DNA from 4 places in the Micromonospora marincola genome. Region 2 is predicted to be linked to each of the others. Evidence: riboswitches for the same ligand, from Rfam matches in the RefSeq annotation. Region 2 holds a riboswitch; each other region holds the start of a gene.
What was found. Region 2 has a riboswitch for cyclic di-AMP ahead of SM450_RS07270 (C40 family peptidase). Riboswitches for the same ligand answer to the same signal wherever they lie in the genome.
Positions count from the first base shown of each region.

Region 1: another riboswitch for cyclic di-AMP. It lies ahead of SM450_RS21380 (coiled-coil domain-containing protein); the one in region 2 lies ahead of SM450_RS07270 (C40 family peptidase).
Region 3: another riboswitch for cyclic di-AMP. It lies ahead of SM450_RS04970 (coiled-coil domain-containing protein); the one in region 2 lies ahead of SM450_RS07270 (C40 family peptidase).
Region 4: another riboswitch for cyclic di-AMP. It lies ahead of SM450_RS18155 (C39 family peptidase); the one in region 2 lies ahead of SM450_RS07270 (C40 family peptidase).

Region 1 covers NZ_JAXCFT010000010.1:165,688-173,598, forward strand. Annotated here, with positions in the region: gene SM450_RS21370 (SRPBCC family protein) at 1-429, shown strand, start outside; gene SM450_RS21375 (hypothetical protein) at 317-898, opposite strand; gene SM450_RS21380 (coiled-coil domain-containing protein) at 978-2,063, opposite strand; cyclic di-AMP (ydaO/yuaA leader) riboswitch at 2,069-2,198, opposite strand; gene SM450_RS21385 (cation diffusion facilitator family transporter) at 2,343-3,257, opposite strand; gene SM450_RS21390 (HelD family protein) at 3,332-5,449, opposite strand; gene SM450_RS21395 (alpha/beta fold hydrolase) at 5,576-6,544, opposite strand; gene SM450_RS21400 (carbonic anhydrase) at 6,691-7,326, shown strand; gene SM450_RS21405 (hypothetical protein) at 7,365-7,694, opposite strand.
Region 2 covers NZ_JAXCFT010000002.1:575,442-582,220, forward strand. Annotated here, with positions in the region: gene SM450_RS07255 (zinc metalloprotease) at 1-781, shown strand, start outside; gene SM450_RS07260 (pyridoxamine 5'-phosphate oxidase family protein) at 889-1,434, opposite strand; gene dcd (dCTP deaminase) at 1,503-2,081, shown strand; gene SM450_RS07270 (C40 family peptidase) at 2,154-3,188, opposite strand; cyclic di-AMP (ydaO/yuaA leader) riboswitch at 3,202-3,337, opposite strand; gene SM450_RS07275 (N-acetylmuramoyl-L-alanine amidase) at 3,569-5,602, shown strand; gene SM450_RS07280 (C40 family peptidase) at 5,695-6,696, opposite strand.
Region 3 covers NZ_JAXCFT010000002.1:120,943-128,853, reverse strand. Annotated here, with positions in the region: gene SM450_RS04980 (helix-turn-helix transcriptional regulator) at 1-113, opposite strand, end outside; gene SM450_RS04975 (carbonic anhydrase) at 281-925, shown strand; gene SM450_RS04970 (coiled-coil domain-containing protein) at 985-2,010, opposite strand; cyclic di-AMP (ydaO/yuaA leader) riboswitch at 2,015-2,145, opposite strand; gene SM450_RS04965 (YibE/F family protein) at 2,300-3,598, opposite strand; gene SM450_RS04960 (metal-sensitive transcriptional regulator) at 3,606-3,905, opposite strand; gene SM450_RS04955 (heavy-metal-associated domain-containing protein) at 3,985-4,191, shown strand; gene SM450_RS04950 (hypothetical protein) at 4,227-5,123, shown strand; gene SM450_RS04945 (heavy metal translocating P-type ATPase) at 5,120-7,369, shown strand; gene SM450_RS04940 (CsbD family protein) at 7,439-7,612, shown strand; gene SM450_RS04935 (YbaB/EbfC family nucleoid-associated protein) at 7,760-7,911, shown strand, end outside.
Region 4 covers NZ_JAXCFT010000007.1:171,156-179,066, reverse strand. Annotated here, with positions in the region: gene SM450_RS18180 (alpha-ketoglutarate-dependent dioxygenase AlkB) at 1-368, opposite strand, end outside; gene SM450_RS18175 (polysaccharide pyruvyl transferase family protein) at 409-1,734, opposite strand; gene SM450_RS18170 (acyltransferase family protein) at 1,881-3,050, shown strand; gene SM450_RS18165 (hypothetical protein) at 3,129-3,503, shown strand; gene SM450_RS18160 (hypothetical protein) at 3,651-4,415, shown strand; cyclic di-AMP (ydaO/yuaA leader) riboswitch at 4,712-4,855, shown strand; gene SM450_RS18155 (C39 family peptidase) at 5,047-5,943, shown strand; gene SM450_RS18150 (hypothetical protein) at 6,011-6,559, opposite strand; gene SM450_RS18145 (alpha/beta fold hydrolase) at 7,260-7,911, shown strand, end outside.

The DNA.
Region 1 (7,911 bases), on a different contig from region 2:
TACACCGTGCAGGCCCGGTGCGGCCGGGCGGACGCGGTGGCCCTGCTCGGCGACCTGAACCGGCAGGGTGAGCTGCATCCCTTGATCGTGCGGGTCCGGCAGTTGCCGCCCCGGCCGGGCGCGCTTGCCAGCTACGCGATCACCGACCGGCTGGAACTCGGTCCGCTGCACTTCCCGGTGACCTACCAGGCGGACGTGCTGATCGCCAACGAGGACGAGGTGGTCACCGTGGCCCGGCAGCAGCCGGCGACGACGGTGCGCAACCACACCCGGCTGCGCGACGAGCCCGACGGCGTGGTGCGGATCGACGTGGAGATCACCCTGACCGCTCCGGCGCCGCTGTTCGGCTACGCGTTCCGGCAGGCCCGGGCCGCCCACCTGGGTCTCGCCGCCCGTCTCGGCGCGACCCTGGAGGGCCGGCCGGCCTGACGCGGCGACTCAGCCGCCCCCACGGCTTGTACGTGGACAGCACGGTGGCGACCAGGAGCAGCGTGGTGGAGACGGCCGGCGGCACCACCAGGTCCACCCGCAGGTGGGTGTCGGCGGCACCGGCGAGCGCGCCGAGGTGCCGGAGCCGGGGAGTGAGCAGGAGCAGCACCAGGCCGAGCATCACGGTGGTGAGCGCGAACTTCACGAGCACCCAGCGCCAGCGCAGCAGGCCCCACGGGGTGAGCAGCGCACTTGCGGTCCCGACCAACCAGACCGCCACGCTCAGCGGCGCGAACAGCCAGGTGGCGAGCAGCGCCGCCGCCGGGTAGACGACCTCCGGGTCGGCGCCGCGCAGCCCGGCCACGCCGAGCGCGAGCAGCCCCAGGTCGGTGCCGAGCCAGCCCAGCGAGGTGACCAGGTGCGCGGTGAGCAGCGCCTTGCGGCCGGCGGGGGAGAGTCGTCGTCCCATGCCACCGATCGTCGACCGCCGCGTGGCCCACGTCGTGGGCCACGCGGCGACACCCGGTGTACGTCGGGGAGCGTAGTGCTCAGTAGACCGACAGGTGCACGTGGTTGGTGTGGTCGCTGGACGGGTCGCCGTTGCCCCCGCTGTAGGACTTCCAGCCGCTGCTGGGCAGCCAGATCTCCCGGAACCAGATCACGTAGAGCACGGCGAGCCGGTCGGCGTTGCGGATGAAGTACGCGGACAGGTTGTTGCCGTACGTCTTGTCGCCGCCGCTGGCCACGCCGCCGAAGCCGTTCTTCTGGGCCGCGAAGTCGCAGGCCCGTCCCTTCGGGTGCTCACCGGAGCCGCTTGGCCGGTGGCAGGAGACGTACCTGGTGAAGCCGGCCGCCTTGGCCTGTTGCAGCGCGTGCAGCGTGCGTGGGGTGATGCAGCCGCTGGCCGGCGTCGGGTCGTTGACGCTGCACGACTCCGCCGGCCACGAGCCGTCGGAGTTGCGCTTGGCCGGCGTCGCGTTCGCCGTGGACGAGCCCCGGGCGCTGCCGCCGCCGCTGCTGCTGCCGGCGCTTGTCGACGGCCGGCGGTTGGCCACCTCGATCGCCCGCTCGGCCTGCTCCTTGCGCTTGGCCATCACGGCGACCTGCTTGCGTTGCTCGCCGATCTCGACGGTGAGCGCGGTGCGGGTGCGGATCGCCTCGTCCCGGGTGGCGATCAGCTCGCGTAGCGTCCGGTCCTCGTGCGCCGCGACCGTCTCCAGGGCGGCGGCCCGGTCCATGAAACCTTCCGGGCTGTTGCTGGCGAGCAGCGCCGCGGCGGTGCCCATCCGGCCGGTGCGGTACGCCACCCCGGCGATCTCGCCGACCTTGGCGTCGCGCTCGGTCAGTTCCGCGCCGATCGTGGTGAGCCGGTCGTTGAGCTGCTTCTGGCGGGTCACCGAGCGGTTCAACGCGGCTTTCGCGTCCAGCCAGCCCTTGCTCGCGGCGTCGAGTTGGGCGCGCAGTGTCGGTGTGCCGCCCTCGTCGTCGTCGCCGGGTGCGGCGGCGAGCCGGCCGGTCGGTGCCGCCGCCGAGGCGGGGGAGACCGGCACGGTCACGACGCCGAGGGCCAGCGTCGCGACGAGCAGGGCCGCCAATCGGGCGGCCGTCCGTCGTACAGGTGCCACTGTGGGCATTCACGTGTCCTTCCGTCAACCGCCGACCGGGTTAGCTGACGGGTTCGGGACGGAAGATCCCTACCGCTGACGCGGATGCACCCCACGTACGTGGTTCCCCGGCTCGCCCTACGGGCGATTAGGCGATGGCCGCTCCGCCGGGCGTCGGAGTGACGCCTGCGGGGTGACCGCGATCGAGCCTACCGGCGCTGCCCGGTGCCGGCTCCACCAGTCGAAGCCGAATACCGGGCAAAACCGGCAATTGCCAACAATAGCCACTCAGATTTAAGTCTGTCCTAATTACCACTCGGTCGGGCCGCAGCCGCCGGCGGACGCTCCGGGTTCGATCTGCAACGTGGCGTGATCGATCGAGAAGTCCTCGTGCAGGGCGGCGCGGGCGGCGGCGAGCACGGCGGCGACCTCGGCGCGCGGGTCGGTGGTCAGGTGCGCCGAGGCGACGTCCATCCCCGAGGTGAGCGTCCACACGTGCAGGTCGTGCACCTCCGCCACGCCGGGCACGGCGGCCAGCCGGTCATGCACCGCGGTCACCTGGAGGTGCTCCGGGGCGGCCTGCACCAGGATGCGCACCGCGGCCCGGCCGAGCCGCCAGGTGCGCGGCAGGATGACCAGGCCGATCGCCACGGCGACCACCGGGTCGGCCCACCACCAGTCGGTGAGCGCGATGACGAGCGCGGCGCCGATCACGCCGAGCGAGCCGAGCAGGTCGCCGAGCACCTCCAGGTACGCCCCGCGCAGGTTGATGCTCTCCTGCGCGCCGGGTCGCAGGAGCGCGAAGGCGGCGATGTTCGCGAGCAGCCCGAGCACGGCGACCACGAGCATCGGCCCGGCGAGCACCTCGGGCGGCTCGCCGAACCGGCGTACCGCCTCGACCAGGACGTAGACCGCGACGGCGCCGAGCAGCACCGCGTTCGCGAGCGCGGCGAGCACCTCGAGCCGGTAGAGCCCGAACGTGCGCTGCGGGTCGGTCCGGGCGCGCCGGGTGGCGGTGATCGCGGCGAGCGCCATGCCGATGCCGAGCACGTCGGTGAACATGTGCCCGGCGTCGGAGAGCAGCGCGAGCGAGCCGGTCGCGAAGGCGGCCACCGCCTCGACGAGCATCAGCACGGTGAGCAGCGCGAACGCCGCCCAGAGGCGGCCCCGGTGGCGGTGCGCCGCGTTTGTCACCGCGCCGCTGTGGTCATGACCTGCGCCCACGCGCACACCTCCGCCCCGTGCCTCGGCCGGAACCAATCTATGCTCACATCGCTATGTGTGCAAGTGAGGGTGGCTCACCCCACCGGGTCGAGCGTGGTCAGGCGCTGGGTGGCCCGGGAGAGGGCGACGTAGAGCGTGCGTACCCCCGAGCCGGGATCGGCCCGGATCTCGCCCGGCGCGACGAGCACCACCCCGTCGTACTCCATGCCCTTGGCCTGGAGGCTTGTCACCACCTGGAGCCGGCCGGCGCCGAGCTGGCCCAGCCAGCCGGCCACCTCGTCCCGGCGCGGCACCGGCGTGATCACGCCGACCGTGCCCTCGACCTCGGCCAGCAGCGCCCCGGCCGCCTCGACCGTGGCCGCGGGCAGCTCGGCGGCGGCCACCCGGCGCTGCACCGGCGGCACGCCTGTCGAGCGCACCGCGTCGGGAAGCGTCAGGTCCGGGTACAGCCGGCGGATCTCCGCCGCCGCCACCGCGAAGATCTCCGCCGAGTTGCGGTAGTTCGTGGTCAGCTCGTAGCGGTGCCGACGGCGCCGCCCCAACGCCTGGTCCCGGGCCCGGTCCAGTTCCTGCGGGTCACCGGTCCAGGCGGTCTGCGCCGGGTCGCCGACCACGGTCCAGGACGCCAACCGGCCGCGCCGCCCGACCATCCGCCACTGCATCGGCGAGACGTCCTGCGACTCGTCCACCACCACGTGGGCGTAGTCGCGGTAGTCCGTCGGGCGCTCCCGCGCCGCCGCGCGGGCGGCACGCTGCCGATCGGCGTACGTGCTCAGCTCGCGCACGCCGCCGGCGAGCTGATACGGGTCCCGCTTCGGCCGGGCCCGCTGCACCGGCTTGCCCAGCAGCGCGTCCAGCTCGTCGAGCAGGGCGATGTCGGCGACCGTCGGCCCCTCGTCGGCGAGCGTCAGGTAGGCGTCGGTGAGCAGCCGGATCTCGGCCGAGGAGAGGATCCCGCCGGCGTACCGGCGCAGCCGCTCGGGCCGGGCCAGCCAGCCCAGCACGTGGCGCGGGTGCAGCCGGGGCCACCAGGCCCGCAGGAAGTCGCGGAACTCCGGCCGCTCGATGATCTCGTCCTCGAACGCGGGCTGCTCCGGCAGCCGGCCCACCCGCAGCGTGCGGGCCTGCGCGTAGAGCGCCGCGAGGACCGCGTCGAACGCCGCCCGGCGCACCTCGTTGCGGCGCGCGCCCCGGGACAGCGTCCGGTCCCGCACCGCGTCGAGCGCCTGCCGCTCCAACCGCAGTAGCTCGCCGCGGTAGAGCAGGCGCAGCTCGGCCGGGGAGTCCGGCACCGCGTCCCGCGCCGCCCGCTCCAGCACCCGGCGCATCCGCAGCGACCCCTTCACCGACGCCACCTCCGGCGGGTCGGTCCGCGTCGCCGACAGGCCCGGGAACAGCGAACCGAGCGAGCGCAGCGTGGCGGTCTCCTCGCCGAGCGAGGGCAGCACCGAGGCGATGTACTCGACGAACACGCCCGACGGGCCGACCACCAGGATGCCGCCGCCGGCATAGCGGGACCGGTCGGAATAGAGCAGGTAGGCGGCCCGGTGCAGCGCCACCGCCGTCTTGCCGGTCCCCGGACCGCCGGAGACGATCGTGACACCGTTGCCGGGGGAACGGATCGCCTCGTCCTGCTCCCGCTGGATGGTGGCGACGATGTCCCGCATGCCCCGGCCGGTGGCCCGGGACAGCGTGGCCAGCAGCGCGCCGTCGCCGACCACCGCCATGTCCGCCGGGGCGGCCTCCGGATCAAGCAGGTCGTCCTCGATCCGGGTCACCTTCTCGGCGGCCGACTGGATCGTGCGCCGGCGCACCACGCCGCGCGGCTCGGCGGGGGTGGCCTGGTAGAACGCGGCGGCGGCGGGGGCCCGCCAGTCCACCACGAGCGTCTCGGCGTCGTCGGCGCGTACGCCGAGCCGGCCCACGTGCAGCACCTGCCCGGTGCGCAGGTCCAGCCGGCCGAAGACCAACCCCTCGTGCTCGGCGTCAAGCACGTGCCGGCGCTGGGCGGCGTGGAAGACCATCGCGTCCCGCTCGACGAGCGCGCCGAAGGTGCCGACCCGGGCCAGCCGGTAGCCCTCCCGCTCGGCGTCGGCCGCGGACCGGCGCAGTTCGGCCAGCCGGGCGTACACCCGGTCGAGGTGCCGCTGCTCGGCGGCGATCTCCCGGTCCAGCGTGGTCTGGTCGGTCAACGCGGCGCTCCTGTGTTCGGACGGCACGACGGGCTGAATGAGGGTACGGGCCGCCGGCAAACCCGATGTCAGGGCCATGCCGCTCGGCCCGTTTTCCGGCACCTCCCGAGCGGGTCCGGGGAGCGGTCAGGCGGCCACCGTCCGGCGGGCCGGCGTCGTCCGCCGGGCCTTCCGGGGATTCGACGCCTTCCGGCGGCTCGGCGCCGGCGGTCCGGCGAGCACCCGGCGCAGCACGCCGGCGACGGCGGCGTTCACCTCGTCCGGGCGCTCCATCATCAGCATGTGGCCGGCGCCGGGGCAGACGGTCAGCTCCGTGGTGGGCAGCGCCGCCGCGATGGACTCGGCGCAGGGCGGCGGGGTGAGCCGGTCCCGGTCACCGACGAGCGCGGCGGCCGGCAGCCCGCCGAGCGCCGCGAGCGTGTCCAGCCGGTGCTGGGCGCCGATCGACGCGCGGAACCCGCCGATCGAGCGCAGCGTGGCGCGCGCCACCGCGGAGGTGACGAGCCGGATGTCCGCCGGGTCGCAGCGGTCGCCGAAGAGCATCCAGCGGATGCTGGGGCGCAGCGCGCGCAGCAACGCGCGCGGCGGTCGCCAGCCGCCGCAGCGGGCCAGCACGCCGGCGCCTGTGGTCTCGGCGAGCCGGATCAGGCGCGCGATCCGGGGCGAGAGGCCGTAGGCGGTGTGCGTGTGCCCCTCGGCCGTGGTCGAGACGAAGACCAGGCCGGCGGTGCGGGCGGCGAACCGGTCGGGGTGGCGGTGCGCGTACTCCATCACCGTCATCCCGCCCATCGAGTGCCCCACGAGCACCACCGGGCCGGACGGGGCGAACTCGTCGACCACCGCGGCCAGGTCGTCACCGAGCTGGGCCAGGGTGGCGTCGCGCAGCGTCAGGCAGCTCGACCGGCCGTGCCCGCGCGCGTCGTAGGCGATCACCCGCACCCGGTCACCGAAGCGGTCCCGCAGGTCGGCGACCTGGCGGTGCCAGCTCCGCCCGTCGAGCGTCCAGCCGTGCAGCAGGACCACGGTGACCTCGGCGTCCACCGGTCCGGTCGCCGTGACGTGCAGGCGTACGTCGTCGGGAAGTCGCAGTTCCATGGTCCACCTCCCGGGCCGTCGGGGTGCGTCACCGGAGCGACCCGGTGGTGACACCGGCGTTACCCGCCAGGACACCACGGCAACCGGGACGGCAGAAGATTCACCGTCCGCCCGCGCCGGGTCGGATCGGTGACCAGGCTGGGGGCATGCCGCCCACCCCCGCCGCCCGGAGCCCCCGGGCCGCCCTGGCCGAGCTGTTGACCGGCAACCGCCGCTTCGTCAGCGGCCAGCCGCTGCACGGGCACGACGTCAGCGCCGCCGCCGCGGTGGCCTCCGGCGACCAGCAGCCGTACGCGGTGGTGCTGGGCTGCATCGACTCCCGGGTGCCGCTGGAGGCGATCTTCGACCAGACGTTCGGCTCGATCTGCGTGATCCGCACCGGCGCGCACGTGCTGGACCGGGCGGTGTGCGGCTCGATCGAGTACGTGGTGGGGCAGCTCGGCGTACGGCTGGTGATGGTGCTCGGCCACGAGCGCTGCGGCGCGGTGGGGTCGGCGGTCGACGCGGTGCGCACCGGGCGGAGGCCCGGCGGCGCGCTTGCCTACGTGGTGGACCGGATCGCCCCGGCGGTGGTCGAGGTCGGCGTGGACGACCCGGCCGTCCACCCGCTGGCGATCCGCCGGCACGTGCGGCGGACGGTGGCCGCGCTGCGCGCCGACGACCGGCTCGCCGGTCCGGTGGCGGCCGGGGAGCTGGGCGTGGTGGGCGCGCTCTACGAGCTGGCCACCGGTGCGGTCACGGTGCTGCCGGAGGGGGATACGCGCGACCGCCCGCCGGGGTGATCCCCGACGGGCGGTCGCGATGGTGCGGGTGAGGGCGCTCAGCCCTCGAAGACACCGGCCTCGACGAGACGCTTCTCGGTGGCGTCCCAGCCGTGGTCCGGGTGGGTCTGGGCCAGGCCGTTGATCTCGGCCCGGATCTTGGCGGCGTGGCCGGCGGCGGCCAGCACCCGGATCTCCTCGACGAAGGCGTCGGAGTCGGTGCGCAGGTGCGCGGTCTTGCCGTTGGTCAGGTTACGCACGTAGGCGTGCTTGCCGCCGTTGAGTGGGATGAGGTACTTGAACTCGCCCAGCACGCTGAGGGCGCCACCCTGGCCAGCCTGGCCGGCCCGGACTGACGCGCGCGCGGTCTTAGAGGTGTTGCTCGCCACGGAGGTACTCCTTGCAGACGTACGGTGGGGACGGAAGCCGTCCGGGGGCTGTGCGAGTGACGCCCGGGGTGAGCGCCGGCCCGCGAAGACGTGCGGCGGCACAGAACCGCCCAGAGAACTGTACACGAACACGACACCTGGCTGGTGGTCGCGCCGTCTGCCGGACACAACCGGGTCGGCCACCTGGCTATTTCCCGCCGCCCGACCCCGGCGAATT
Region 2 (6,779 bases):
CCCGAACGAGCTGACCGCCAAGCAGGTACGCGAGCGCGAGGCCGACCTCGCCGCCGCGCAACGCGCACGGGCCAACTTCCGCACCGGCGCCGTCGCCCCACTGGCGACCGTGACCATCCCGGTCGTCGTGCACGTCATCCAGAAGAACAGCACCCGGGCCGGCGGCAACATCACCGACTCGATGATCAACCAGCAGATCAGCGTGCTCAACCAGGCGTACGCGGGCTCGACCGGCGGCGCGGCCACCGCGTTCTCCTTCTCACTCTCGAAGATCAACCGCGTGACCAACACGTCGTGGTACCCGATCGTGCAGGGCTCCTCGGCCGAGCGCTCGATGAAGACCTCACTGCGTCAGGGCGGCAAGAACACGCTCAACATCTACCTCGGTGAGCTGAGCGACAGCCTGCTCGGCTGGGCGACCTTCCCGAAGCAGACGCTCGACAAGATGGACGGCGTGGTCGTGCTCAACGAGTCGCTGCCCGGCGGCACCGCGACCAACTACAACCAGGGCGACACCGGCACCCACGAGATCGGCCACTGGCTGAACCTCTACCACACCTTCCAGGGCGGCTGCTCGGGCTCGGGCGACGGCGTCTCCGACACCCCGGCCGAGGCGTCCCCGGCCTACCAGTGCCCGACCGGCCGGGACACCTGCTCCGCGGCCGGCAAGGACCCGATCACCAACTTCATGGACTACACGTACGACTCCTGCATGTACCAGTTCACCGCGGGCCAGGCGAGCCGCATGCTCACCGCGTGGAACGCGTACCGCGCGGCCTGACCCGACGCACCGCGAAGCGGCGCCGGCTCTGTCTGAGGACAGGGCCGGCGCCTGTCGTTTCCGGCCCGGGCCGGGGCCACCGCGGCGGCCCCGGCCCGAGCGCGAGGTCAGGCGGCCGAGCGGCGGGTGTCGAAGCCGTGCCGGCCCCGCCGGCCCTCCGCGACGAGCGGGTCGCGCCGGGCCGGTGCGGACCCGCGCGGGTCGAGCCAGAGCCGCATCTGCGGTCGGCCGACGCCGGGGCGGGCGACCGGATCGCGCCGGGTCAGCATCGCCACCTCGACGGAGAACTCGAACAGCTTCCAGTCACCGAGCGGCGCCGCCCGGCCGATCCGGGCCAGCCGGGCCACCGTCGCCGGGTCGGTCACCTGATGAGCGCGACCCGCAACGTACGCCTCGTCGTCGCTCTCCTCCGGCGGGAACGAGTGAAGCGCGTAGCGGCCGTCGCGTTCGAGGTCGCGACGCTTGGGCGAGTCGATGACGAAGCACCACAGCCCGTCATCGGTGATCAGCGGGGAGACCGGGTGCACGCGGGGCCCGCCGTCGGCGCGGACCGTGGCGAGGTAGCCGAAGCCCGGCCCGTACTGCTGGATCAGAAGGCGGATCTCGGCGGCGAGTCGGGGCTCGTCGGCGGCGAATTCGGACCAGGAAGCCATGCCGACATTCTATCGAACACGTGTACGAAGAAGTAGTCCGACACGCAGGTGGTCGCTATGGTGTTCCGATGCTGCTCTCCGACCGCGACCTGGTCTCCGAGATAAAGACGGGCACGCTCGCGCTGGAGCCCTTCGAGCCCACACTGGTGCAGCCGTCAAGCATCGACGTACGCCTGGACCGGCTGTTCCGGGTCTTCAACAACCACCTCTACACCCACATCGACCCGTCGATGCAGCAGGACGACCTGACGTCGATGGTGGAGGTGCCGGAGGGGCAGCCGTTCGTGCTGCACCCGGGCGAGTTCGTGCTCGCCTCCACACTGGAGGTGATCTCGCTGGGCGAGGAGCTGGCCGGCCGGCTGGAGGGCAAGTCGTCGCTGGGCCGGCTCGGGCTGCTGACGCACTCCACCGCCGGCTTCATCGACCCGGGCTTCTCCGGTCACGTCACGCTTGAGCTGTCGAACGTGGCGAACCTGCCGATCACGCTCTGGCCGGGCATGAAGATCGGCCAGCTCTGCATCTTCCGGCTCTCCTCGCCGGCCGAGCACCCGTACGGCTCGGCTGTCTACGGGTCGCGCTACCAGGGCCAGCGCGGCCCGACGCCGAGCCGGTCCTGGCAGAGCTGGCGCACCTGGCCGACCCGCTGACGCCCGCCGACCGTTGTTAAGCGGGGCCCCCGCCTATACCGAATGCGTTAAGCGGGGGCCCCTCCTTGCATCTCAGGCGGGGCGGCCGTAGCTGTTGATGTCGCCGTCGTCGTAACGCTTCATGGTGATGGGCTTGCCGGACTGGGAGGCGTGCACCACCCAGCCGTCACCGACGTACATCCCCACGTGGTGCAGGTCGCCGTAGTAGAAGACCAGGTCACCGGCGCGCAGCTCGGCGCGGCTCACACGCTTCGTCACGTTGTGCTGCTGGCGGGCGTTGTGCGGCAGCGAGACACCGGCCTTGGCCCAGGCCGCCATGGTCAGGCCCGAGCAGTCGAAGTGGTCCGGTCCGGCGGCGCCCCAGACGTAGATCTTGCCGATCTGGGCGCAGGCGAACTTGACCGCCACCCCGGCCGCGCCACCCGGGTATCCGGACGGGCAGGGCGCCGGGCGCAGCGGGCCACCGCCGCCGTTGCCGTACACCTTGAGCCGCAGCTTCTGCAGCTTGGCGATCTCGGCGTCGATCTGCTTCTTCTTCGCCGCGAGCTGGGCCTCGGTGCGGCCCAGGTCGGCGACCATCTCGTCAAGCGGCTTCTTCTTCGCCGCCAGCTCGTCGCGCAGCTCGGCGATGGTGCGCACCTGCTCCTGCTGGTGGTGCGCGAAGCGGTCGAGCAGTTCCAGGCCACTCATCAGCTCACCCGGCGAGCGGCTACCAAGCATGGCGTTGACGGTCGAGAGGTTGTCGCCCTTGTAGGCGTCGGCGGCGAGCCCGCCGACCTGGCCGAGCGCGGCGTCCACCCGGGCCTGGAGCGGGGCGATCTGCCGGCCGAGCGCGTCGGCCTGCTTGCGCCGCAGCGCGAGCTGCTCGCGTACGGCGTTCACCTGCTCGATGACGGGTTCGAGCTTGTTCCAGTCGCGGTCGATCCGGGCTTCGATCTCGGCGACCGAGGGTTCGGCGTGTGCCGCCGTCGCGCCTCCGGTCAGGACGACCGCGGCGCCGACCAGGGCGGCGAGTGTGGTGGTGAAGCGGGACCAGCGGGAACGCGGCGCGACGGCGGACCGGTCGACCGACCGGCTCGACGTCGGCCGCGGGGCATGGTGTGCCACCGGGCGTCGGTACTCCTTCTTCCTGACCGCCTACCGGGTTAGCTGACGGGTTCGGGCGGGAAGGGAGACGCCCTACCGCAGTGGCTGCGGATTCACCCCAGGTACCTGGGTCCCCGATTCACCCGAAGGCGACTCGGCGGTGTCGGACCGTCACCGACCGGGTTGGACGGTGAACGTGCGGCCGACAATTGGCCAGAGTAGGGATCCCCGTTATCGATCCGCAACCCGAACGGCCGTGACACTCCGTACGGGATGGGCGACCCCGGACATGAGTGAAGCTTTTTTTCATATCAGATTATCCGTCGGAAAGGTATTGACGTCACGGGTGCGTGGAGTGAGGGTGGGGACGCAGTGACCCCCATCCCTGTCCAGGAGGTTCGATGCACCTCTCGCCCCCGCCGTCGGCCGGACGGATGCTGCTCGCCGCCGCCGTGGCGACAGCCACCGCGCTGGCGGTCACCGGCCCGGTGACCGCCGCGCCACCGAACACCCCATCCGGCGCCGACCGGCAGAAGCAGTACGCCGCCGCGGCGGCCGAGTACGGCGTACCGCAGAACGTGCTGCTCGGCGTCTCCTACCTGGAGTCGCGCTGGGACGCCCACCCGGGCCAGCCCAGCACCAGCGGCGGCTACGGCCCGATGCACCTGACCGACGCCGCGCACGTCCTCGCCTCGCCCCGCAACGGGCACGTCGACGAGGACGAGGACCCGCGCGGCGACGACTCCCGCCCGCGCACCCTCGACCCGGCCACCACCGCCGCACCGGCCCGGGAGAAGCCGCTGCCCACCGCCTCGCTCCAGACGCTCGACGCCGCCGCGACGCTCACCGGACTCGACCCGGGGACGCTGCGCACCGATCCGGCCGCGAACATCCGTGGCGGCGCGGCGCTGCTCGCCTCGTACCAGAAGGCACTGGGCGGGCCGGTCGGGGCCGGCACCGACGCCGCGGCCTGGTACGGCGCGGTGGCCCGCTACTCCGGCGCGGACACCTCGGACGCGGCGGCGGCCTTCGCCGACGAGGTCTACGACCAGCTCGGCCAGGGCGCGACCCGGACCACCGACGACGGGCAGCGGGTCACCATGGCCGCCACCGCCGCCCGGCCGGACCGCGGGGTGCTGGCCCGGCTCGGGCTGCGCCACGCGCAACGGCCGGACGGGCTGGAGTGCCCGGTGCGGCTTGCCTGCGAGTGGATCCCCGCCCCGTACGAGCAGCTCAGCGCGGACCCGGGCGACTACGGCAACCACGACCTGGGCAACCGGCCCAAGCAGCAGAAGATCGAGTACATCGTCATCCACGACACCGAGGGTTACTTCGACCCCAGCGTCGACCTGGTGAAGCGCGCCGACTACCTCGGCTGGCACTACACGCTGCGCTCGGCGGACGGCTACGTCGCCCAGCACATCAAGGCCAAGGACGTCGGCTGGCACGCCGGCAACTGGTACGTCAACGCCAAGTCCATCGGCCTGGAACACGAGGGCTTCGCCGGGCACGGCGCCTGGTACACCGAGGCGATGTACCGGAGCTCCGCCAAGCTGGTCCGCTACCTGGCGCAGAAGTTCGGCATCCCGCTCGACCGGCAGCACATCATCGGTCACGACAACGTGCCAGGCATCACCGCCGCGGCGGTCGGAGGCATGCACTGGGACCCGGGCCCCTACTGGGACTGGTCGCACTACTTCGACCTGATGAAGGCGCCGTTCCGGACCCTCGGCACCGCGCGTACCGGCCTGGTCACCATCGACCCGGACTTCACCACCAACCGGCCGGCGTTCGTCGGCTGCAACCAGCAACCGCCTGGTGTCCCGACGCCCACCCCGCCGGCCGAGCCCTGCCCGTCGCGCGGCTCCTCGGCGGTGATCCTGCGAACCGCGCCGAGCGCGGACGCCCCGCTCGTCAACGACCTCGGGCTGCGCCCGGACGGCACGCCGGACACGATGTACATCTCCGACCACGGCGCCCGCGCCTCCGCCGGACAGACGTACGCGGTGGCCGGCCGGCAGGGTGACTGGACGGCGATCTGGTATCTCGGCCGGAAGGCGTGGTTCCACAACCCGGCCAAGGCGCCCACGGCCAAGTGGGCCACCGGCTTCGTGGTGACGCCACGGCCCGGCCGGGCCACCGTCCCGGTGTACGGCCGCGCCTACCCGGAGCAGGCCGCCTACCCGGACACCATTCCGTACCAGGCCATCTCCCCGCTCCAGTACACGTTCGCGGCGGGCCAGCGGTACGCCGTCGGTGGCGTGCTGCCGGGCGAGTACTACCGGGCGGTCTCGTTCGACGGCTCGGCTCCCGGCGACCGCACCGTGGTCCGTGGCAAGAACCGGTACGTGCAGGTCCAGTTCGGTCACCGGATCATGTTCGTGAACCTCGACGACGTGCTGATCCTGCCGTCGCCGGTCGGCGCGCCCCGGTAGCGGAACCCGCGGCGCGCCCCGGTGGCGGCCCCGACGCGAGGAAGGCCCCCGGTCCAGTGGACCGGGGGCCTTCTCGATGCCTCGGGTGCGCCTCAGCCGACCCGGACGAAACCGGCGAGCGGTTGGGTGCTGATGCTCGACACCTGCACCGGTTTGCCGGTCCGGGGCGCGTGCACCATCACCCCGTTGCCGAGATAGAGCCCGACGTGGTGCAGGTCGCTACCGAAGAAGACCAGGTCACCAGGTCTCGCCTCGGAGCGGGAAACCTTACGGCCCTCGTTCCACTGGGCGCCGGTGAAGTGGGTGAGCGAGATGCCCGCCGCCTTGTAGGCGTACTGCGTCAGGCCGGAGCAGTCGAACGAGTTCGGGCCGGTGGCGCCCCACACGTACGGGTCGCCGACCTGGGCGCACGCCGTCTTGATGGCGGTACGCGCGGCGCTGCTCACCACCCCGTCGATCTTCGGGCAGCCGGCCGGGCGGATCGAGGTCACCGGCAGCATCCCGGTGAGCCGCCTGATCTCGGCGTCGATCTGCTTCTTCTGCGAGGCCAGCTTGGCCTCCTGCTGCTGCTCGGTCGCGATCAGCCGGTCGAGCTTCTGCTTCTGCGCGTTGTACTTGTCGCGGGCCGCGAGCACGCTGGCGATCTGCTTCCGCTGGTCGTCGGCGACCCGGTCGAGCATGACGAGCTGCTCGGCCAGGGTGCCCGGCTTGGTGCTCACCAGCAGCGCGCCCATCTCCTGCGAGGGGCCGCGCATGTAGTAGCGGGCGGCGATGTCGCCGACCTTGTTCATCGCCAGCGTGGAGGCCAGCTCCAGCGGCACCATCTTGTTCTGCAGGTCAGCGGACTTCTTCTTGTTGACCTTGAGCTGGGAGCGGACCTTGTTGTAGTCCTCGATGGTGGGTTCGAGCTTCTCCCACTGCTTGTCGATCTGCGCGTCGATCTCGTCCACCGAGGGCGCCGCGTACACCGGGGCAGCCAGCATCCCGGCGCCGACCGCGACGGCCGCGACCAGGGTGAGGAGACGGCGTACCACCCGGTGCGACCCGGCCCACCGGCCGGGGGGAGCGCTCGGGGCGTGACGTTGAGGGGGCATGGTTGCCACCGGCACGGACTCCTTTGCAACCGACCGCCGGGCGCCTCGCGATAGGGAAGATCGAGGCAGACGACCCACAGCGG
Region 3 (7,911 bases), 450 kb from region 2:
AGTCGCGCGGTGGGTTTGCGCGCGATGACAAGCAGCACGTGCCCGTGGTTGGTGAGGAAGGTCCAGTTCCGGCGGCTCCCGTCCTCGCCTGGTGTGGTCGCCATGGTGGTCATCGTATGGCTTCCCGGCCGGCGCTCCGACCGTGGTGCGTGCCGGAACGGAGACGTATGAAACGCGTATCACGAAATCTTGACGTGCCTTCGGGCCGCGTGTGACTGTGGGTCGCGGGGCCGACACCGCGGCCGGCCTGGTCGTTCCGCGCGAGCACGAGGTGAGCAGCATGAGCCTGACCACTCCTGACGAGGCGATCGCCGAGCTGCGGGCCGGTAACCACCGGTTCGTCACAGGCGTGCCGCAGCACCCGAACCAGGACGCCGGTCGCCGGGCCGCGGTCGCCGACGGCCAGCATCCGTTCGCGGTGATCGTCGGCTGCTCCGACTCCCGGCTCGCCGCCGAGATCATCTTCGACCGCGGTCTCGGCGACCTCTTCGTGGTGCGCACCGCCGGGCACACCGCCGGCCCCGAGGTGCTCGGCAGCGTGGAGTACGCGGTCACCGTGCTCGGCACCCCGCTCGTGGTGGTGCTCGGTCACGACTCGTGCGGCGCGGTCCAGGCGGCCCGGGAGGCGGTCCGCACCGGCTCCGCCCCGGCCGGGCACCTGGGCGCGGTGGTGGACGCCGTCTCACCCAGCCTGCTCCGGGCCGCCCGGCAGGAGGTCGAGGACCTCGACGGCATCATCGACGTCCACATCGCGCAGACCGTGGAGACCCTGCTGGCCCGATCGACGGTCCTCGCCGGGCGGGTGGCCGGCGGGGCGTGCGCGGTGGTCGGCATGTCCTACCGGCTCAGCGGCGGCGAGGTGCGGACGGTGGCACAGTCCCCGGCCCCGCTGCCCGCGCAGCCGGACCGGGCGCTCACCGGCTGATCGGACCCGGACGTGACGAAGGGGCCGCCCGCGGGCGGCCCCTTCTCGCGCGCGCGGCGTCAGAGCATCGACATGTGCACGTGGTCGGTGTGGTTGGACGGCCCGCTGTAGGAGCTCCAGCCGGTCGCCGGGAACCAGATCTGCCGGTTCCAGATCACGTAGTAGATGCCCAGCCGGTCCGCGTTGCGGATGAGGAACGCGGCCACCTCGTTGCCGTACCTGCGGGTGTCGTTGTTGTGCCAGGGCGCGAAGCCGCTCTTCTGCAGCGACCAGTCGCAGGCCTTGCCCTTGGGGTGCTCCCACGGCCCGCCGGGGCGGTAGCAGCCCACGAAACGGTTGAAGCCGGCCCGCTTGACCTCCTTGTAGGCGTGCAGCGTGCGCGGCGTGACGCAGCCGGAGGTGGTCGGGTCGTTCTGGCTGCACGACTCCGACTTCCACCCGCCGTCGGCGGTGCGGCCGGGGCCGACCTTGGCGACCGGCGAGGTGGCCGAGACCAGGCCACCGGTGAAGCCCAGCCCGCCGACGAGCTTCAGCGCCTTCTGCGCCTCGGTCCGCTCCCGGGCCATCGCGTTCGTCTGCTTCTCCTGCTCGCGCACCTCGGCGTCGATGGCCAGCTTGGCCTGCTCGGCGCGGTTCTTGGCGGAGTTGATGGCGGTGAGCCGCTGCGCGTTGAAGAGGTTGAGTTCGTCCAGGGCGCTGGCCCGCCTGACGAACGAGTCGGGCGAGTCGCTCTCCAGCAGCATCGCCATCGCGCCCATCCGACCGGTCCGATAGGACTGCGCCGCGATCTGGTTGACCTGCGGGCTGAGCGCCTCCAGCTCGGCCTCCGCCGCGCTCACCTCGGCGGCCAGCCGCTTCTGGCGGTTCTGCGAGGTCGCCAGCTTCGTCTTGGCCTGGAGGTAGGCCCGGTTGGCGGAGTCGATCGCCTCGGTGATGAGCGGCGGGTCGTCGTCCTCCGCGTGCCCCGAGGGGTTGGGGGCGGCGGCGTGCGGGGCGGCTGTCGCCGGGGTCGGCCCGGCCAGCACGGCGAATGAGGCGAGCACGGCCACCACGGGTGTGAGCCAGCGGCGCAGGGGTGCCGTCACAGTGTTCCCTTCCGTCGGCCGCCGACCGGGTTAGCTGACGGGTTCGGGACGGAAGTGGCCCCTACCGCTCGCGCGGATTCACCCCATGTACCTGGTTCCCCGGCTCGCCCGGAGGCGATTGGGCGGCGGCACCGCAGGCACCGGTGAGTGCCTTCGGCGGTGACCGGCAGCGAGGTTACCCGACATCCCGACCGGGGATCTACGTCCGGAAGCCGACCAATAGCGAGAATTCGACATTGCCCAGCGTGACCAGCATCGCGTTTGATTCCGGCCGTCACGCTGCGGAGTTTCACCATGCGGCCTGCGTACTCCTCGGGTCGCCGGGCCACCTGTCGGCGGGCGCCCCGCCGAGCGCCTCAAGCGTCTCGTCCCGCTCCCGCGGCGACCGCGAGGCGGGCGGCGCCGGGCCGTCGTCCGGCCCGCGCCGCCCGGCGGTGGTGACGACCGCGGCGAGCGCGGTGGTCAGTGGTACGGCGGCGATCAGGCCGATGGTGGCCACCGCGCTGCGGACGATCTCCTGGGCCAGGAACTCGCTTGTGAGGATTTCGCTCACCGGGCGGGAGTCGGCGACCAGCAGGAGCAGCAGCGGCAGTGAGGCGCCCGCGTACGCCAGCACGATGGTGTTGACCGTGGACGCGATGTGCGCCCGGCCGACCCGGGTGGCCGCCCGGTAGAGCGCCCGCCGGGACAGCCCCGGGTTGGCGTGGGCCAACTCGGTGACGGTGGCCGCCTGGGTGACCGTGACGTCGTCGAGCACGCCGAGTGAGCCGATGATGATGCCGGCCAGCAGCAGTCCGTGCAGGTCGACGTCGCCCTGGAACATCGACAGCGTGGTGGCGTCCTCGCTGCCGAAGCCGGTCAGGTGGGTGGCGGCCGTGGCGAGCGTGCCGAGCACTCCGGTGACCACCAGGCTGCCGAGCGTGCCGAGCACGGCCACCGACGTCTGCGCGCTGAACCCGTGGGTCAGGTAGAGCACCACGAACATGATCAGGGCGGCGCCGACGATCGCCACCGGCAGCGGGGACCGGCCGGCGCCGATCCCGGGCAGCACGAAGCCGAGCAGGATGGCGAAGCTGGCCACCAGGCCGCCCAGCGCGGCCAGCCCGCGCCACCTGCCGAACGCCACGATCGCGGCGGCGAAGAGCGCCACCAGCCAGATCAGCGGCGTGCCGCGCTGGTGCTCGGCGATGTGGTAGCTCTTCGCCGCCGGATCGGCCGGGTCGGTCAGTTCGACCAGGATCACCTCGTCGCCGACCTCGACCCGGGGCGCGCCCGGCCCGTCGGGGACCGGCGTCTCGACCTGCCGGCCGGCGTCCGGGCCCTGCTCCGCGGCGACGGTCACGGTGCCACACCGCCCGGCGGCGCCCGCCGGCTCCTCCGGGGTCGGTGGGCAGGGCTCGGTCACCACCCGGGTCACCGTGCCATGGTGGCGCGGCAGGTTCGCGCCCGCCGTCGGTTCCGGCCCGTGCCGGGGCCACAGCGCCAGCGCCGCGATCACGGTGAGCACGAACAGCGGCGCCACGGTCGCGACGAGAAGGCGGCGTACGCGCGGCGGCGCCGGGGCGGTACGGCTGTGGCCGGCACCCACGGGCTGGTCAGCCGCGCTTCATGAGGCGGCCCACGGCGGCCATCATCTCGGTCGCCATCTCGTCGGCCCGGCCCTCGGCGGCGCCCTCGTGCATGCAGTGCCGGGCGTGGCCGTCGAGCAGGCCCAGGGCGACCTTGTCCAGCGCGGCCTGGACGGCCGAGATCTGGGTCAGCACGTCGATGCAGTAACGGTCGTCCTCGACCATCTTCTCGACGCCCCGGACCTGGCCCTCGACGCGACGGAGCCGGGCGAGGAGCTGGTCCTTGCTGGCGGTGTAGCCCCGGGTCGGGGTGGGCGGCGTGGTCATGCGCCGAGGATAGCGTACCCCTCGGGGGTATGCTAACGTTCGACTTGTACCCCTGGGGGGTATCGGATCGGAGGGCGAGATGGAGACCACCTACCAGGTGAACGGCATGACCTGCGGCCACTGCGTCAACGCGGTGAGCACCGAGCTGACCGCGCTGCCGGGCGTCACCGACGTCCAGGTCGACCTGGCCACCGGCCGGGTCACCGTCACCAGTCGGAGCCCGCTTGACGCGGACGCCGTACGCGCCGCCGTGGACGAGGCCGGCTACGACCTCGCCGGGGCGTGACGGGTCCACGGACCCGCGCAACCGAGGAGGCACCGATGAACACGGCGACGAAGCTGAGCGGCTTCGCGCTCGGCCTGGCGGCGGTGTTCGGCGGGGCGTACGGCATCGGTCACCTGACCGGTCCCGTCACCCCGGCCGCCGAGACCAGGCACGACCCCACCGACACCGACGGACACGGCGGGGACACCCACGGGGGCGGCGACGCCGCGCACCTGCCCGGCGGGCTGCTCGTCTCCGAACGCGGCTACACGCTCCAGCCGACCACCGGCCCCACCGGCCAGTTCGCGTTCCGGATCACCGGTCCGGACGGGAAGCCGGTCACCCGCTACGAGGTGGCCCACGACAAGCGCATGCACCTGATCGTCGCCCGCCGCGACCTGTCCGGCTTCCGGCACGTGCACCCGGAGCTGACCGACGACGGCACCTGGCGGGTCGCCTCGCCGCTCGCCGGTCCCGGCGTGTGGCGGGCGTACGCCGACTTCACCCCCGCCGGCGGGGAGCCGCTGACCCTCGGCGTCGACGTCACCGTCCCCGGCCCGCTGGCCGCCCGGCCGCTGCCGCCGCCGGCCACAAGCACCACTGTCGACGGCTACACGGTGACGCTCACCGGCACGCCCGAGCCGGGCCACACCAGCCGGCTCACGCTCTCGGTCAGCCACGACGGCCGGCCGGTCACCGACCTCCAGCCCTACCTCGGGGCGTACGGGCACCTGGTGGCGCTGCGCCAGGGCGACCTGGCCTACCTGCACGTGCATCCGGAGGGCGCGCCAGGCGACGGGCGGACGCCGGCCGGGCCGGCGGTCACGTTCGCGGCCGAGGTGCCCTCGACCGGGGCGTACCGTCTCTATCTGGACTTCCGGCACGGCGACGCGGTGCACACCGCCGAATTCACAGTCGTGGCCGGCGACCCCACCGGGGAGGTGCCGCGATGACCACCACGGGAAAGGCGCTACCCACCGCGCCGCACCTGATCGAACTCGCGATCGGCGGCATGACCTGCGCGTCCTGCGCCGCCCGGATCGAGAAGAAGCTCAACCGGATGGACGGCGTCGAGGCGACGGTGAACTACGCCACCGAGAAGGCCACCGTCAGGTACGCCGACGAGGTCGCCCCGGCCGACCTGATCGCCACCGTGGAGAAGACCGGCTACACGGCAGTGGTGCCGCCGCCCGCGCAGGCCCGGGAGACCGTGACCGGTGAGCCGGCGGACGAGCTGCGCGGCCCGCGTACCCGGTTGTGGGTCTCCGCGGCGCTGACCCTGCCGGTGATCGTGCTGGCCATGGTCCCGGCCTGGCAGTTCGACTACTGGCAGTGGGCCTCGCTCACGCTCGCCGCGCCGGTGGTGGTCTGGGGTGGGCTGCCGTTCCACCGGGCCGCGCTCGTCAACCTGCGACACGGCGCGGCGACCATGGACACCCTGGTCTCGCTCGGCACGCTCGCCGCGTTCGGCTGGTCGCTGTGGGCGCTCTTCCTCGGCGACGCCGGCATGCCCGGGATGACCCACCCGTTCCGGTTCGACATCACCCGGGGCGACGGCGCCGGCAACATCTATCTGGAGGCCGCCGCCGGGGTGACCGTCTTCATCCTGGCCGGCCGATACTTCGAGGCCCGCGCCAAGCGCACCGCCGGCTCCGCCCTGCGGGCCCTGCTCGAACTGGGCGCCAAGGACGTGGCGGTGCGGCGCGGCGGGCAGGAGGTCCGGCTCCCGGTCGACCAGCTCGTGGTCGGCGACCGGTTCGTGGTGCGCCCCGGAGAGAAGATCGCCACCGACGGCGTGGTCGAGGAGGGCACCTCGGCGGTCGACGCCAGCATGCTCACCGGCGAGTCGGTGCCGGTCGAGGTGGGTCCCGGCGACACGGTGGTCGGCGCCACGATCAACGCGGGCGGCCGGCTTGTCGTCCGGGCCATCCGGATCGGCGGGGACACCCAGCTCGCCCAGATGGCGCGGCTGGTGGAACAGGCCCAGACCGGCAAGGCCGCGGTGCAGCGGCTCGCCGACCGGATCTCCGGCGTCTTCGTGCCGATCGTGATCGCCCTGGCCGCCGGCACGCTCGGCTGGTGGCTCGGCACCGGTGCCGGGCCGACCGCCGCGTTCACCGCCGCCGTGGCCGTCCTCATCATCGCCTGCCCGTGCGCGCTCGGCCTGGCCACCCCGACCGCGCTGCTTGTCGGCACCGGGCGCGGCGCGCAGCTCGGCGTGCTGATCAAGGGACCGGAGGTGCTGGAGTCCACCCGACGGGTCGACACCGTGGTGCTGGACAAGACCGGCACGGTCACCACCGGCCGGATGGCGCTGGCCGAGGTGCTGCCCGCGACCGGCGAGGACGCCGACGAGCTGCTCCGGCTGGCCGGCGCGCTGGAGGCGGCCTCTGAGCACCCGATCGCCCGGGCGGTAGCCGAGGCGGCGGCGCGGGCCGGGGCGCCGGTGGCGGTCGACTTCGCCACCGTCGAAGGGCTCGGGGTGACCGGCACGGTCGACGGGCGGAGCGTGGTGGTCGGGCGGCCCCGGCTGCTGCGGGAGCGCGGTCTCGACGTACCCGAGGAGGTGTCGCGGGCCGCGACCGGCGCGGAGGCCGCCGGCCGCACGGCGGTCCTGGCCGGCTGGGACGGGCGGGCCCGCGGGGTGCTCGCGGTGGCCGACGCGGTGAAGCCGACCAGCCGGGCGGCGGTTGACCGGCTGCGCGGCCTGGGGCTCACCCCGGTGCTGCTCACCGGCGACAACGCCACCGTGGCCGCCACCGTGGCCGCCGAGTTGGGCATCGACGAGGTGATCGCGGAGGTGCTGCCCGCCGACAAGGTGGCGGTGGTCGAGCGGCTCCAGGGCGAGGGCCGGGTGGTGGCCATGGTCGGCGACGGGGTCAACGACGCCGCCGCGCTGGCCCGGGCCGACCTCGGGCTGGCCATGGGCACCGGCACCGACGTGGCGATCGAGGCCGCCGACCTCACCCTGGTTCGGGGTGACCTGCGGGCCGCGGCGGACGCCATCCGGCTCTCCCGCCGCACGCTGGCGATCATCAAGGGCAACCTGTTCTGGGCGTTCGCCTACAACGTGGCGGCGCTGCCGCTGGCCGCCGCCGGGCTGCTCAACCCGATGCTGGCGGGTGCGGCGATGGCCTTCTCGTCGGTCTTCGTGGTGGCGAACAGCCTGCGGCTGCGGCGGTTCCGCCCGATCGGGTGACGTTGGATTGGGCCGGCGGCCGTCGGGGTAATCAGTTGTCGTCACGCAACTGCTGAGTTGGAGGTTCCCATGGGTCTCGACGACAAGATCGACAACGCTTCCCAGGACACCGCGGGCAAGGTCAAGGAGGGCGTCGGCCGGGCGACCGACAACGAGCGCCTCGAGGCCGAGGGCCGCAGCGACCAGGCCGGCGCCAAGCTCAAGCAGGCCGGCGAGAAGATCAAGGACGCCTTCAAGAGCTGACGTACGCCTCACACCACCACCGGGCCGGCCTTCGGGCCGGCCCGGCGTGCTGTCCGGGACTGTCCACAGTCGCTCACCCGGGGCCACCGCGGCTCGCGTTCGCTGCATAGGATGCGAAGCGACCTCGATTCCGCCAGGAGCTGTGCGATGGCCCAACCCGCCGACCCGTCCGGCCTCGGCCGGGTGCTGTCCGAGACCATGGCCGCGTTGCAGCGGCACAACGCCGCAGACGCCGGTGAGCCACCCGCGCCGCCGGAAGGCGTCGGAGAGGCCGCCGACGGTCTGATCCGGGTCACCGC
Region 4 (7,911 bases), on a different contig from region 2:
CCGTCGCGGTAGAGGCACAGGCCGGCGGTGACGAACGGCTCGCCCAGTTCGGGCGCGTAGTGCCGGGTGAGCGTGTCGCGGGCGGTGGTGAGCACCGGGTGCGGCAGCGGGCGGCCGGCGGCATACCAGCAGAGCAGGCGGGGCACGTCGACCTCGGTGTCGTACATGGTGCGGCGTTCGGCCCGCCACGGCACGTCGCGGCGCAGCGTGTCGAGCACCGCGTCGGACCCGCGCACCCAGCCGGGCAGATGGTCGACCCAGGCGCCCCGGCTCAACTCGTGGCGGCGCAACCGGCCGGCGAGCGGACCCAGGGTCGGGCCGTCGGCGGCGAGGTCGAGCATCGAGGGCTGGTACGCGACGTCTGACACGCCCGCGATCGTACCCCGCGATCGAACAGGCGTACGAGCGTCAGCGCCCCAGCATGCGGCGGACCGGGTCCGGGACGGCCTGCTTGATCCGCTGGCGCAACCCCTGCGCGCGGAGCCCGTCGATCGTGTCGGCGAGCGTGCGGTTCTCGTCGCGGAGCCGCTGGATGCGGGCCAGCAGCTCGGTCGGCGGGGCGGCGGCGACCGGCCCGACGGCGGGCGGGAACTCCGTCTCGCGGACCTGCTTGTCGAACCGGGCGGCGCTGTCGCCGTCGGCGAACGAGGTGCCGAGGTCGTGCCTGGCCAGGAACGCGGTGATCGTGTCGAAGCGGGCCTTGTGACCGGCGGTCAGCGCGGTGTAGTCGGCCTCGGCGTAGAGGTCCGCGGCGTCGACGTCGGCCGGCACGTCCCGCATGATCCGGTGCGGGATGTCGAAGTAGCGGACCAGTTCCAGGGTGCGCGAGTCGTGGGCGAAGAGGTAGCCGGGGGTGCCGGCGAGCAGCGCCGTGATGGTGCCGTGGATCCGCGTGCCGAAGTTGAAGTCGAAGTCGGACAGGTGCGACATCCAGGTCCACGGGTCGACGAACATCCGCACCTTGTCCTCGACGAAGAGCGGATGCGAGGTGTGCAGCGGCATCTCGCTGCGTTTGCCCCGGTGCTCGGGCGCGTCGCCGTAGAGCAGGGTGCCGAGGGTCCGCAGATCCTGCGGGACGTAGCACAGGTTCGGGTAGCGCTCCCGGTGGTGGCGGACGACCTTGGCCATGGAGGCGACGTACGGGGAGATGGTCAACGCGATCCGGTCGTCGGTGGTCAGCTCCGGGCGCTTCTTCTCCAGCGGGAACTCGTCGCCGTGCAGGAACATCGACGGACAGCCGATCTGCTCCACCGCGGAGAAACCGAGGGTACGCAGGTAGCTCTCGGTGATCTCGCCGCGCACCCCGATACGGTGCGAGCGGTCGAGCACGGCCCGGCAGAACGCGCTTACCGGTTCGTCGATCTGGCGCAGGTATTCCCGGTCCCCGTCGACGTCCGTCTGCACGCCGACGCCGAGGACCACCACCGGGATCTTCAGGCGCTCGATCAGCCGGGTGAGCGGGTTGAGGCGGTGCACGAAGCTGCGGCGGAAGGCGTTGGCGAGCGGGACCACGAAGACGTCGTACCGCTCGTTGATCTCGTCGGCGTCGCGCGGGTCGGCCGGTGCCCGGTTCGGGGTGATCTGCGCCGTGGAGGTGGCAAGCAGCTTGTGCGCGGCGTGGCTGAACACCAGGTTGCCGCTGTTGTCGCCGATCCAGTTGCCGGCGAAGGTCTCCTCCGGTGTCAGGACGTCGAACGGGCCCTTGCGGGCGCGGAGCAGGATCCGCTGGTGCATCCGGTCGCTCACCTTCCGTACGGGCCCGGCGAGGCCAGGACCGGCCCCGCACGTGCGGGAACGGAAAGCCTATCCGGCGTTCGCCGGGTTCCGGCCGGGACGCCGCCGCGCGAGGCCGGCCGGCCGCCCCGGGTAGGGTGCCCGGGATGACAAGTGCGCCGACCACCACCCGCGCTCCGCGGCTGCCGTCGCTGACCGGGCTCCGGTGGATCGCCGCCCTGCTGGTGTTCGGCTTCCACGCCGGCACCATGCGGATCATCGCCGAGCCGGACCTGAAGGCGGTGGTGGACCGCGCCTTCAGCCTCGGACTCTCCGGCGTCGAGTTCTTCTTCATCCTCAGTGGATTCGTGCTTGTCTGGTCGTATCGCGACGGCGAGCGCGGCCGGACGTTCCTGCGGCGCCGGTTCGCCAAGATCTATCCGAACCACGTGGTGACGTTCGTGGCGGCGCTGGCCGTGGCGGCCTGGTTCGCCGACCCGGTCCTGCCGTGGGCCGCGATCGGCAACCTCTTCCTGGTCCAGGCGTGGATCCCGCTCAACGGCTACTTCTACAGCGTCAACAACGTGAGCTGGTCGCTCTCCTGCGAACTGGCCTTCTACCTGTGCCTGCCGCTTGTGGTGCCGTGGCTGCGCCGGGCGCGTACCGGTGTGCTGGCGGCCGTGCTCGTCGCCGCGCCGCTGCTCATCCTGGCGCTCTGGCCGGGCCAGCACCTGGTGCCCGAGGAGCAGCGGTGGTGGTTCACCCAGATCTTCCCGGTCACCCGCTCCTTCGAGTTCTGGATGGGAGCCGCCGCCGCCGAGCTGATGCGCCGCCACCGCTGGCGCGGCCCCAATCTGACCGTGGCGAGCGCGCTCTTCGTGGCCACCTGGGTGGTCGCCGCGCTGTGGATCCGGGCCGAGTTCTGGGCGGCGCTGCTCGCCGTGGCGTACCTGCTTGTCATCACCGCCGCGGCGGACGCCGACGTGCGGGGCCGGCGGACCCCGTGGCGGTCCCGCCCGATGATCTGGCTCGGCGAGGTCTCGTTCGCGTTCTACCTCGTCCACGTGCTGGTCATGGTGACCGTCCTGCGGCTCACCGGCGACTGGGGCACCGGGCTGCCCGGCTGGCGGGGCCCGCTCGCGGTGCTCGGCTTCCTGCTGCTCACCCTGGCGCTCGCCGCCGCCCTGCACCGCTGGGTGGAGGTGCCGATGATGCGCCTCCTCGGCCCGCCGCGCCGGGCCCGCGCCGCCACCGCGCCGGCCGTGCCCGCACCCCGGCCGGCCGCCGACGACGCCGACCGCCCGATCGAGTACGCCGAGTCGCGCCGGCCGGACTGACCCGTCCACCCTGGTCGGTGGCGTTGCGACACGCCGGGTGACGGTGCGTCGCGGTGGGATCGCGGGTAGTTTGTACCCGTGCTTCCGATCGCGCTCACCTGTCCCGTGTGGTGGGTGGCGCGCTGGGCCGCACGCATGCTCGCCAGCCTGGCCGTGGTCGTCGCCTTCTCGTTCGGCGCCGCCTCGTTGCCGGCTGCCGCCTCGTCGCCGGCGCCGGTCGGCTTGGTCGGCCCGGTCGCCGGGTCGACGTTCCGCGCCGATGCCGGATCGACGTTCCGCGCCGATGCCGGCTCGCGGGCGGAGCACGACGCCGCCACCGAGCGGCGGACCGCCTCCACCGGCGTCCCGGAGCCCGAGCCGGAGGGCGCCGTCGTACGCCCAACCGGCCGGCACCCGGTCCCGGCCGGTCAACCGACGGCGCCGGCCGGCCCGCGGGCCCCGCCCGGCCGCTGACCCGCCACGGGTCCGTCCCGTCGCCCATCCGAACCTCACCCGCACCCGCCCCCTCGGCGGCCCGGCGGCGCCCGGATCCCGGTAGCGCCCCGCCCCCGACCGGCCGTGCGGAACTACCCGTCACCGTCTCCCGTGAGGTGCCCGCCCATGTCGCAGACCGTTCTCCTCAACTTCCTCACCGCGGTCCCCGAGGCCGCCGCCATCTGGTCGGCCCTCACCGTGCTCGCCCTCGTCCTGCTCACCGTGCTTGTCGCCCGCCCCGAACGCGACGGCGTGACCGAGGCCGAACCCGACCCGGCCGACGTCGAGGCGCTGCACCGGGCCGACCTGACCCGGTACGCCGACGAGGTGGCGGTGGCCGCCGCCGGAGCCGCCCAGACCGCCCGGCGTCGCCGCGAGCGGTGGCTGGCCGCCCAGGGCGAGGCGGAGCGCGCCTGGGCGGCGTACGACGAGGCGGACTCGGCCGCCCGCCGCCTGACCGGCGCCGCCGCACTGCCCGAACCGCACACACCCCGCACCCCGGCCGAGTACGCGGCGCGCGAGCGCTGGCTGCGTCACGCCGCGATGACGGCGCACTGGCGGGGCGACCTGACCGCCCGCCAGCTCGCCGACGTGCTGGCCGGCCGGAACGGGTGGGACCCCTGCCGTCACCCGGCGGCGCAGGAGATCGTGCTGGCCCGGACGGTTCGGGACGGACGCCGAGCCGTCTGGGAGGCGGTCGACGAGCGGGAGCGGCTGGCGTGGCGGGACGCCGAACTGGCCGCCGAGTCCGCCCGGACGCTCGCCGCCGAGGCGTACGCCGCCGCGACGGCGCTGTGGCCCGCGCCGGCGTTCCGGGCCCCGGCCGCGACTCGCGTACCGGTGCCGGCTCCTGTGCGCAACGCCCTCTGGCGGCCGGCCCGCGTCGGCTGAGCGGCGGCCTCGGCCGAATCGTTACCGAACGCGGTGAGCCGGGTCACCGGCCCGGTTCGCCGTCGAGGCCGGTGTCCCCTGCCGCTCCGGGCGTCCGGTTCTCCACCCGCCGGACGTCCTGTTTCCGCCAGCCGGCGCCGTCGAGGACCCGTGTCCCATTGAGTCACGTCGGTGACCGACTGTGCCGAATCCGTAGTCGCCGGGCACGTTTCCGCAGGTAGGAGCGCTTGGCATGCGCCGTACCCATCGGTAGTGTCGGCGCGTCCGGTGCGGTTGTCGATCGCCGATGGCGTCGCCGCGCCGACCCGCCTAATCGTGCACACACGAACCGGGGACCCACAGCAACACCGGGGTGAATCCGCGGAGCCCACGGCCCGCGGTAGGGCGTACTTCCCGCCCGAATCCGTCAGCTAACCCGGTCGGCGGCCACGGAAGGAGTTACCTCCTCGTGCCAACCACCCCCCGATCGTCCCCCCGCCTCCACGGCCTACGGGGGCCGGCGCGCGCCTGAGGCGACGCGTAGCCGACCCCCCGATCCGCCCGTCATATCGGGCCACCACCCGCGGACGCCCAGCCCGCCAGCGCGCTTGACCACCTCCGCGTGCCGGGCCGGCGTGTGCCGCCCACCCCCGTGGAGGAATCCGTGAAGCACCACCTGAAGCGTCAGCTGCGGCGGCTCGCGACCGAGCGCCCGTACCAGATCATCGCCGGTTCGGCGGCGGCCCTCGTGCTGGCCGGCGGTGCCGGCGCCGCCCTGACCACCACCGCCGAGGCCCCGGCTCAGCGGAACAACACCACCGCCGTGGCGGAACTCGGCTCCCGCCTCGGCGACACCGCCAGCCGGAGCGAGGCGCGGGGCGCCGTCCCGTCGCCGAGCGCCTCACCCAGCGCCTCGCCGAGCGCGTCGCCCAGTGCCTCTCCCACGGCCTCGCCCGCGGCGAAGGTCGCGGCGAAGGTCGCGGCGAAGGTCGCGGCCAAGGCCGCCGACCCGGACACCACGCCGAAGGCCAAGCCGAAGCCACCGTCGAGCAAGGTGCTCGACTACGACTACCAGGCGCAGACCACCTACTACTACTGCGGTCCGGCCGCCGTGCGGAACGCGCTCAGCGCCACCGGCATCGAGCGCAGCCAGGACACGCTGGCCGCCGCCCTCGGCACCACCGAGATGGGCACCAACTCGGCCGAGGACACCACCCGGGTGCTCAACCAGCAGGTCAAGGGCACCCCGTACCGGACCCGCATGATCCCCGGCGCGGCCACCCCGGGTCAGGTCGACCGGCTCCAGGCCGACGTCGTCAACGCGGTCAGCAACGGCCGGGCCGTAGTCTCGAACATCGTCGGCGACGCCACCGACACCAACGGCGGCTGGCACTCGTTCCCGGGCGGCCACTACGTCGCCGTGATCGGCTACAAAAACGACGGCCGGACGGTACGGATCGCCGACTCGGCCGACCCGTCGCTGCCGTCGTACTGGGTCGCCACGGTAGACCTGGCGAACTGGATGGCCACGCGCGGTTACTCCGCCTGACCATTGCGGGTACACGCGTGAAGGCCGGCATCCCGTTGTTGCGGGGTGCCGGCCTTCTGCGTGTCTGTTACTTGGTCCAGTGCGTGGTGACGAGGTCGGTGGCCTGGTTCTCCCACTGGGCGTAGGCGTCCGGGTAGGCCGACACCTGGACGGTCTGGGCGGCCTTGGTCAGCGGCATGTCCTGCCAGCCGTCGACCTGCTTCAAACCCTTCAGGAACGCCAGGGTCGAGTACTCGGGGTCGGTGATCTGTTCCGGGCTGCCCCAGCCGGAGGAGGGGCGCTGCTGGAACAGGCCCAGCGAGTCGTGGTCGTTGGTGTCGCCGAGGTGGCCCAGGTTCTCCAGTTTCGACTCCTGGAGGCTGGTGGCGATGGAGATGACCGCGGCCCGTTCGGGCAGGCCGGCCTTCTTCGTCGCCGCGATGATCGCCTTGGCGTTGGCGGTCTGCTCGTCGTTGAGGGTGATGGTGGACTGCTTGCCCTCGGCCTGCACGGCCGCGACCGGCTTGGTGGTGTGGGTGGGGGTGTCGGCGTGGGCGGCGATCGGACCGGCGAACACACCACCGGTAAACGCGAGACCAGCAACACCCAGAACGCTCTTACGCAGGATCGTGTTCATGGTGGGGGCTCCATTCGGGGGTCGACGACGCGCACCGCACGGGGGATGTTCGGCACGCGCGCAAGCACCGTCAGGCACTCAGGATTTGCGGGGGATGCCGGCTGCTCCGCGGGGCAGGGCCACACCACGGGGCCGGGAGACTGTGTAACGACCGGCTGCCCACCGCCATTCCCGGGGGCACGTGCTCGGCCGCGCAGTGAACGGCGCTGGCCTTCCTCGGTCGTTCACCCGGTTACAACGCCCCCACCCCCGGGCCGATTCCACCGTCAGAGTGCCGCCCACCACCATCGAACCGGACACCCCACCCACCCGGAACACACGGCGGCACACGGCGACCGGGATTCCGCACGCCGGTCAGACACCCCTCACATTCCACCCGCGCTCCCCTGAAGCTCACGACTGGAACACCATGGGTGCATCAACGCGCCCCAGACACCCATGACGTTCCACTCGTGCTTCGGCCGGCCATGGCTGGAACGGTATGGGTGTGTCAGGTCGTCGGAGACACCCGTGGCGTTCCACTCGTGCTCCGCCCGGGCCGTGACTGGAACGGTATGGGTGCATCAACGCGCCGAAGACACCCATGACGTTCCACTCGTGCTAGGCACGGGCGACGACTGGAACGGTATGGGTGTGTCAGGGGCGTCGGAGAGGTGTCCGCTCTCGCGCAGCGTGTCCGTCCGGTGGCAGACTGCGCCGTATGGGCGATGCGAGGGGGACCCGTCACCTGGTGCTCCTACACGGCATGGGGGCCACCGGCGAGGTGTGGTTGCCGTGGGCGCCGCTGCTGGAACGCCGCTGGCCAGGACGCTGGCTCGCCCCCGACCTGGCTGGCCACGGCTGGTCGCCGCCACTGCCCCCGAGGGCCGCCGCAGACGGAGCCGCCGCCGCGCCAGGGGCTGTCACTGCGCCTGGTGCCGACGCCGCGCCAGAGGCTGCCACCGCGTCAGAGGCTGCCATTGCGTCAGAGGCCGACGCCGTGCCGGGAGACGCCGGCGAGGGTGCTACCGCGACCGGGTACTCCTTCGCGGCCCTGGCTCAGCGCGTCGTGGACGGGCTCGGCGCGGTCCGGCTCGGCCCGGACGACCGGCTGGTGCTGCTCGGGCACTCGCTCGGTGGCGTGGTGGCGCTGGCGCTTGCCGCGCGGCAGTGGGGCCTGCCGGTGGACGCGGTGGTCGGGCTCGGCATCAAGGTGGCCTGGTCGCCGGCCGAGCTGGCGAAGGCGGAGGAGTTGGCCGCCCGGCCGGTGACCTGGTTCGCCACCCGTGACGAGGCGGCCCGTCGTTACCTGCGGGTGTCCGGACTCGCCGGGCTGTTCGCGCCGGACCATCCGGTGGTCGACGCGGGACTAC